Regions from separate parts of the Brevibacillus sp. NPDC003359 genome, predicted to be linked through region 1. Evidence: predicted binding sites of a transcription regulator. Region 1 holds the regulator's gene; the other holds the start of a gene.

Region 1 (3,923 bases):
TATTCAATAGAAATTAACCTTACATATTATATGAGTGGATGAACGCCATCACAGGGAAACAACCTATGCGGATTATGATGAAGAGCGGAGAACCATTCGCTTTTGCAGGCCTGTATGATACGTGGACGAATCAAGAGGGAGAAAAAGTACATACCTGTACAATTGTAACGACAAGGGCGAATGAGCTCATAGAGAATATACATAAGCGAATGCCTGTCATCTTAAAGAAAGAGATCGAGGGTATATGGCTTGATCGGGAGAGGTATGATCAGTTGCAGCTTCAGTCGCTGTTTACCCCCTATGATTCCAGCGAGATGAGGGTGTATCCGGTATCGACCAAAGTGGGCAGCCCCAAAAATGATGATCCTTCTTGTATTCAAGAAGTAGAGGTCGGTTCTTTATTTGTAGATTAAACTTTTCGCCAGAACTGAACTCTTTCACGTAATTCCTGTTCGGATAACAGCTCTAATTCCAACAATGCCTCATATGGATCTTCACCCGGAATATCAAAGTATTGAGCAAAGGCAGGCTCTGTTTTGATGTCGCTTTTCTTCAGAGACCTGATCTGTTGGTACGCATCCAAGCCGCCTATGTCTAACAGCCGTGCTTCGATGTCCATATGGCGATAAGCATTTTGCTTTTCGACAGCTACGGGTTGAGCAAACAATTCAAACCAAAAGTCAGCTGTGAAAAACTGAATGACGCACGTGGGAATACGTTTCACATCTAGGTGTGTCACTTCAAATCCATGCAAGCAGCCAAACGCTGTTCGAACAGCCTGCTCAAATTGTTCCAGATCATGACTCTCGCAAATAATGTCCAGATCGCTTTGCTTGACGTCAATATCCAATGGAATCGTTCCGGCAAGCACTGGGCGGTAAACGGATAGGACTTCCATGATGTGAGTCTTTTGAATCGCTTCCCACGCCGCTTTTTGACGCAGCGTTCCTCTGCCCAAGTAAGAGAGATCATACCAATTTCTCATGCGACTACCTCCATGTCTGCTTTCTTTTAAAATAGTTTAGACAAAAGTGAATAAGTACGCAACGAAATCGGTAATCACTCGTATACCTAGATGAAGGGAGTGTAATGGATGGAAATATTTTTGTGGGTCGTGGTTGTGTTATTGTTCTTGCTAAGCATCGCAGGAATTTTTTTACCCGTTCTACCTGATACAATATTGCTGTGGGCGGGCTTTTTGCTCTATCACTTTTTCATAGCAGATCCGGGAGCGGGATTGCCGGCATCCTTTTGGTGGGGAATGGTCGTTCTAAGCATTCTGCTTTACGGTGCTGACTTGCTGACGAACATGTACTTCGTGAAAAGGTACGGGGGGTCCAAGTGGTCGTCCATTGCCGCTGCGGTCGGAATTATCCTCGGGATTTTTGTTTTCCCACCGTTTGGAATGCTGATCTTGCCGTTCGTATTCGTCGTCCTGGTAGAACTGATGGTGCAGAAGCAGTCGATGGAGCGAGCAGTGAAAGCGGGCGTAGGTTCATTGATCGGATTTTTGGGTAGTGCGGTCGTAAAAGTCATTCTGCAAGTTACGATGATCATCTGGTTTTTTATCGCCAGATAACATACAGAAAACGAAAAGGACAGCAGAGGCTGTCCTTTTTTACGTGGAGACTAGTGAATGAGTCGATAGACACCGATGACTTTACCGAGAATGGTGACATGCTCCAGAATGATCGGTTCCATTGTGGCATTTTCCGGTTGTAGTCGGAAGTGATTCTTTTCTTTGAAAAATCTTTTGACAGTCGCTTCGTCTTCTTCTGTCATAGCTACGACAATGTCACCATTGTTCGCTACGTGCTGTTGGCGAACAATTACGTAGTCTCCGTCGAGAATCCCGGCATCAATCATACTGTTTCCGGAGACGCGTAGCATATAGACCTTGTCAGAAGTCACGATATTGTCTGGAAGCGGGAAGTATTCTTCTACATCCTCAATGGCAGTAATCGGTTGTCCAGCGGTTACTTTTCCGATTACAGGCACACGAACGACAGAGTCTTCGAAATTGTCTTGAAAACGATCTTCATCGGATAGCAATTCGATAGCGCGCGGCTTGGTAGGATCTCGACGAATGAGGCCTTTTTTCTCTAAACGTGCCAAATGTCCATGTACCGTTGAGCTGGAAGCTAGTCCGACAGCCTCTCCAATTTCACGGACAGATGGTGGATATCCTTTATCACGAACTTCCTTTCGGATGAACTCGATGATGGCTTGTTGTCTACTCGATAATTTTGACATAGAAAGACACCTCTGATTTCTCGAACATATTTTCCTATATTATACCATGGGAGCTTGCGTTCGACAAACATAAGTTCGATTCATCGTTGACATGAACATATGTTCTCATTTATTATGAGGTTACAAGGGGACAGAACGTATGTTTGTTAGGAGGCCATTATCATGAATTCATTGACAGTACGTAATCGTTTCGAGAAAAAGGAAGAACGCCGTGTTCGTTTTGGTATCACGAGAGGACAAGCTCTCTTGTTTCTTATTACATTTACTCTCTTTTTTTATTTGTTGACCGAACTAGTGTTTGCTTCTTCGGTTAAAGAGGAACCACACGGCACAGAAGTAACCGTACAATCCGGAGACAGCCTATGGACGTTAGCCGTTCGATACAAAGCAGATCAGCAAATGGATATTCGTGACTATATAATAGAGATTAAGGATGCGAACGGATTGGAGAGCAACAGGATTTACCCAGGTCAAACTCTGCTCCTTCCTGATGCTTCGTAAGTGTTCGGCTGTCTTGCGGGATCATTCGAATGTGGTATAATGAAGCGGCACCATTACAGAGTGGGAGGAACCAGCAGTGGTATCTGACGCAGAAATTAAGCGCATTAACGAATTGGTCAAAAAATCTCGCGAAGAAGGTTTGACCGAAGAAGAAAAACTCGAACAAAAAGCGTTGCGCCAAAAGTACATTGACGCCGTTAAGCTTTCATTGAGAGCAAATTTGGATTCCATCCGTTATGTGGAAGACCTTGAAGAAAATAAGCCAAAACAGTAAGATAACAATTACTGATACGACAGACATCCTCGCTTGACGCTAGGGTGTCTTTTTCTGTGACATACATAACGAGAACATTTTACTAGCCAGGGAGGGAAGGAGATGGCGTGGATAGCTGTCGCGGTTGGAGGAGCAGTTGGCTCTCTTTTGCGCTACCTATTGTCTTTGCTCGCTAATCAACCAGGATGGCCGTGGGGAACCTGGATCGCGAATGTTTGTGGATCATTGATCATCGGCATCTTGTTCGTACTAGGGAAAGAACGTGACTTTTTATCTCCGACACTCTATCTCTTATTTGCAACGGGTGTCATGGGAGGATTTACGACTTTCTCAAGCTTCTCCTTGGAAGTGGTCTCGTTTTGGGGAGAAGGCCATCTATTGCGTGGCACTTTGTACGCTCTTCTCAGTTTGGGAGTCGGTCTACTTTCTTGTGCAGTTGGAATATGGATGGCTAGGCAATGGTCCTGATACGTTCAATGACACGATACATGTGAGGGGGAATGAATGTGAGTACACAGCATCGTGATTATGAGTTGGAACAAAAAAAGCTGGATGAAACAGTTTCAGCGATCGACGAAGAAATCGAGCAACTTCGCAATGATATTCGCGAGGCAACAGATGACTATGTGAAACAGGTCGTTAACTATAAGAAAGCAAAGGATTTGCGCTACCTGGAAGATCAGGGTCGAGAGAAGCCTTATTTCGGCAGAGTGGATTTTTTGAAAGATGAAATCTACGAGCTGGATCAGGTCTACATAGGAAAACGGGGAATTGTACGCAGCGATACGTTTGATTCCGTCGTCGTGGATTGGCGTGCGCCTATCGCCAGTCTTTATTATTCCGGCGAGAGCAAAGACGCGTTCTACCGGATGGGCCGCGAAATCGTGCGTGGAGA
Region 2 (3,923 bases), on a different contig from region 1:
AATTGCCTGGATAATGCTTGTATCGAAAGCTTTTTCAGCCACTTCAAAACAGAATGTTTGTATTTAGATGTTTTTACTAAGGAAGATGAAGTGAAGAAGGCAATACAACGATACATACACTTCTATAATTACGAGCGTATTCAAGTCCGGCTAAACAATTTGAGCCCGGTTCTTTACCGAGCTCAAATTGCCTAGTATTTACTGAAAATAATGTATTAGACTTTGAAAATGTAGTTGTAGATTAAGAAAATAATGCTTTAGACTAACTTGAGCCATTACACTAAAGGGCAGTTACGCTCAACGAATTTGGATTATAATAGAATGATTAATTTGATGCAGAGGTGATAGGAGTGCTAGGATTACCCAAAGGTAAAGTCTTTCTTATCGCTTGGACGGCAGAGTGGGAGAAGGAATTTATATGGGAGAAAACACAGATAGAAAATGAACTTGGCGAACTTATCTTGGCAGTCCACCATATAGGCAGTACGGCTGTGAAAAACTTATCGGCGAAACCTATAATTGATATTGGAATTGAATTAAAAGATTATCAACATGGGAGTGAATGTGTCCAAGGCTTAGAGAGGCTTGGATATGCTTATAGGGGAACAAACATACTTCCTGACAGACATTATTTCAGTAAGGGTGAGCCAAGAACTCATCAAATTCACATGTTCCAAACAGGCAGTTTGTATCTAGAAAAGATACTTGCATTTAGAGACTATTTATTGAAAAATGACGCAGCACTAAACGAATATCAAGAGTTGAAAGTGAAACTCTCCCAGAAACACGAAAAAGATAAACTACTGTATACGGATGAAAAAACTGAGTTTATAAATTCAATTTTGGACAGTTTAGGATTCAACTAACGGGACACGATAGTTCAATAAAAACAGCGGTGAGCTTAAGACTTTATTATCAGGTCTTAAGTCGCCGCTGTTTCATGTATTAGGATTAGTCTAAAACTTTATTTTCAACGAACACCTAAAACGAGGGCTTGTTTCAAACTGTCTACTTGACAGGGGTAAGACCATTAAACGGGGGAGGGCATTTTTTATTTGCACGTTCGCACAGTGATCGCATAAAATAGGAACAAACGTTCTGTTTTTGGAGGGATGCGAATTGTCCATAAAAATTAACGATCCAGTTGGAATGGGATTCAAGCTGCCGGAGCATGTTACAGCGCTGATCAACCATGCGTACGAGACTACGTTGGTTCCGAAGCCAGAGCTGGAGGACGACGAAATGGTGGACATTGATCGGCTCTTGCAGGCGTCGATGCACGAAGATTTTGCCGTGACCGTTCGTTACTGGGTGGGAATGCGTCCTGGTCTTGGTGAAATCCATCAGATGTGGGGCGTGGTACAGAGGATTGATCCAGTGCGGAAACAGGCAAAAGTCGTAAACACAGCCGATATCATGTGGATCAATTTACACGATATTACAGCAGTCATCGGATAGCAGGAAAGCCCGCAAGACGTAATCCCTGGAGGGCCTCTAAACAGTTTCTAGAGACACGAAAAGCAAGCGCGGTTTATTCTTGGGCTAAGTTTAAAAATCACGGAATAGTAAATATTAAGTGAAAGAGTACTGAGTGTTAAATTTTGTGGAGATAATTATTTAGAGGGAGTGATCATATGTTCAACCCAAGGTGTATAAAAGCTAAACTTGTGATAACATGCGATGTCCTAATTGATGATCAATTAAAGAGCAATTTAGCTGAACAATATCATTCTGTTGAAGACGAAGAAGTTGCTAATCAAACCCTATACGCGTTTTTGTATTCAAAGATGCCTCGTGAAAGTAGCTTGAATCAAGTAGACGAATATTGGGATGGGGTTTGTCATTTTAAAGGACGATTTTCGAATCTAATGTTGACAAATGAAGACTAAAAACTTCGAAAGGGAGATCGGATCCATCTCCCTTTTTTGGCTAATTTTACTACTCTCCGAATTATTTGTATGATACATTTGTATTAGAACTTTATTAAGGGAGAGTAGGTCTTATTGGCTACTATTGAAAAAATGATTATCCATCAAATAGATTTAAAGATGGAAGAACCTGTTTTGTTTAATAAAGTTATGGATTTACAGTCCATTCCTAATGAAGCACTTGAATTTTTTTCACTTCATATTTCTAACGCACTCTTTGCAAAACAAATAAAAACATGTATTTTCACTCACGAAAATGCTGCCATCTTAATTGATTGCTGCGAAATTGCCAGCAATTTTACTGATGATGAAGTATTTATTTCTAATACTCAAAACATGACACATTCTCTATTTAATACGATGAAGTCAACTAGTACAAAAAGTTCCGGTACACTTATTTTCATTGTATACAGTTTAAAAGATAAAAAATACTTAGCAATAATGAAGATGGACCCAAATAATGGAATACAGGTTGATTTAAAGAGTTATAAACTTAAAGTACAGAAGGATATGCTACCTAGTGTAAATGAAAAGTTGCATAAATGCGCTTTTATTGAGCTTGATCCAAATTTATGGGAAAAGGAGATCCATTTACGAGTATTAGATAAACAACAAGTCACCGGTGAAGTATCAAAGTACTTCCTTAGTTCTTTTTTGGAATCTAAACCAGTGATGGATAACCAAATGATGACCGAATTAGTGAGTGAAAATTTAAGAGGCTTTGTAGTATCAGAAAAAATAGTGTCTAGCCCCACTGAAATACTAGAATTCAACGCAAAAGTAGAACACTTACTGAACAATGGTAATGAAATTGATCTTGAAAGAGATTTAGAGAGTTTATTTAAAACATATGTTAAAGGAGAAGCTGATCGGTTACATAAAATTGAATCGTTTAAACAAAAGATAGTAGCAGCAAATCCAAACGCTTATTTTGAATTTGTAGCTGAAAAAAGCCCAACTGTTGCAACGTATGCAGATCAGGATAAAAAGATAAAAATCCAGTTTCCTCTTGGTTATGTAGATACTACTGTATTTGTAACATATGAAAAAGAAGATGGAGAGACTTCTACAATTATCAAAATTAAAGGAAAAGAATTGATCGCAAAATATAAATAGGGAGTAGTACAATGAATAACCTGCTAAAAAATTTTTTAGCAATTTTGACTGACTTATCCTCAGTATCTGAAGCAGTTCAGAATACTGAGGATATCAGTGTGTTTTCATGTGAATATAGGCTTATTATTAAAGAGTTGTTAGCTATTGCTGTGAAATACAAAGAAGTCTTTCAAGACTATTCAGTAAGTTTTCAGGCAATATATGAAGGAAATCCAATAGAATATGAAGGTTTTATAAAAACAGCAGAGTTTTTACCATCTGACGAACTTATTAATGTTACTTTGAAAATCAATAAGAAAACTAGATTTTCGTTGATTGAGAATCAATTTATCTTCTTCAAAATAGAGGCTTTTTTAGAGAGTTTTAGTGTACTTAAGAAAAGCACGTTTGAACAAATAAAAAGGGATATGACTGCTTGTGTACATTTACCAATTAATGTTGCAATACATAATGAAACAATGTTTCTATTTCCGATAAATGAACTGCAAATTCATAGCCCACAATCCAAAGTGCAAAATTACATTGAAGAACAAGAAAGAATATTAAAAATTAGGGAAGAAAATACTAGAATAGAACGTTGTCTACCTTTGCCCGACTTTTATAAAATGAAAAGTATTGGAGATGACAGGCTGGATAAGTGGTTTGAGCAAAACTTGTTCAATCTAAGCTTAATGCATTTAGCAAATAAGACATTAGAAAGTACACAAACGGTAATAAGAGGTACTAAAAATGTCGAGGTCTTATTATCAAATAATTTTAGACCAGTGAATTCAGGACTTCTCTATAAAATATTTTGTTTCTCTTACGAAGAAAAGCACTACAACGACAAGATTGAAATAACTAGAAACATTTTGTCAATTTACCTTTCAAGTAATGATA

What was found. Region 1 encodes LexA, which represses DNA repair genes until DNA is damaged. Its sites were predicted from a motif close to CGAACATATGTTCG; they were not measured.
Region 2: a site for LexA is predicted at 1,087-1,100, ahead of ACFYU8_RS19265 (YolD-like family protein). Genes of this name have one in related genera too.

The regions. Positions count from the first base shown of each region.
Region 1 is NZ_JBIAOR010000001.1:1,268,874-1,272,796, reverse strand. It holds gene ACFYU8_RS05575 (SOS response-associated peptidase) at 39-413, shown strand; gene ACFYU8_RS05570 (DUF4269 domain-containing protein) at 410-985, opposite strand; gene ACFYU8_RS05565 (DUF456 domain-containing protein) at 1,094-1,579, shown strand; gene lexA (transcriptional repressor LexA) at 1,630-2,253, opposite strand; gene yneA (cell division suppressor protein YneA) at 2,416-2,754, shown strand; gene ACFYU8_RS05550 (DUF896 domain-containing protein) at 2,831-3,028, shown strand; gene crcB (fluoride efflux transporter CrcB) at 3,131-3,496, shown strand; gene ACFYU8_RS05540 (HelD family protein) at 3,535-3,923, shown strand, end outside.
Region 2 is NZ_JBIAOR010000008.1:85,554-89,476, reverse strand. It holds gene ACFYU8_RS19275 (IS3 family transposase) at 1-195, shown strand, start outside; gene ACFYU8_RS19270 (GrpB family protein) at 351-866, shown strand; gene ACFYU8_RS19265 (YolD-like family protein) at 1,120-1,458, shown strand; gene ACFYU8_RS19260 (nucleoid-associated protein) at 2,004-3,044, shown strand; gene ACFYU8_RS19255 (hypothetical protein) at 3,056-3,923, shown strand, end outside.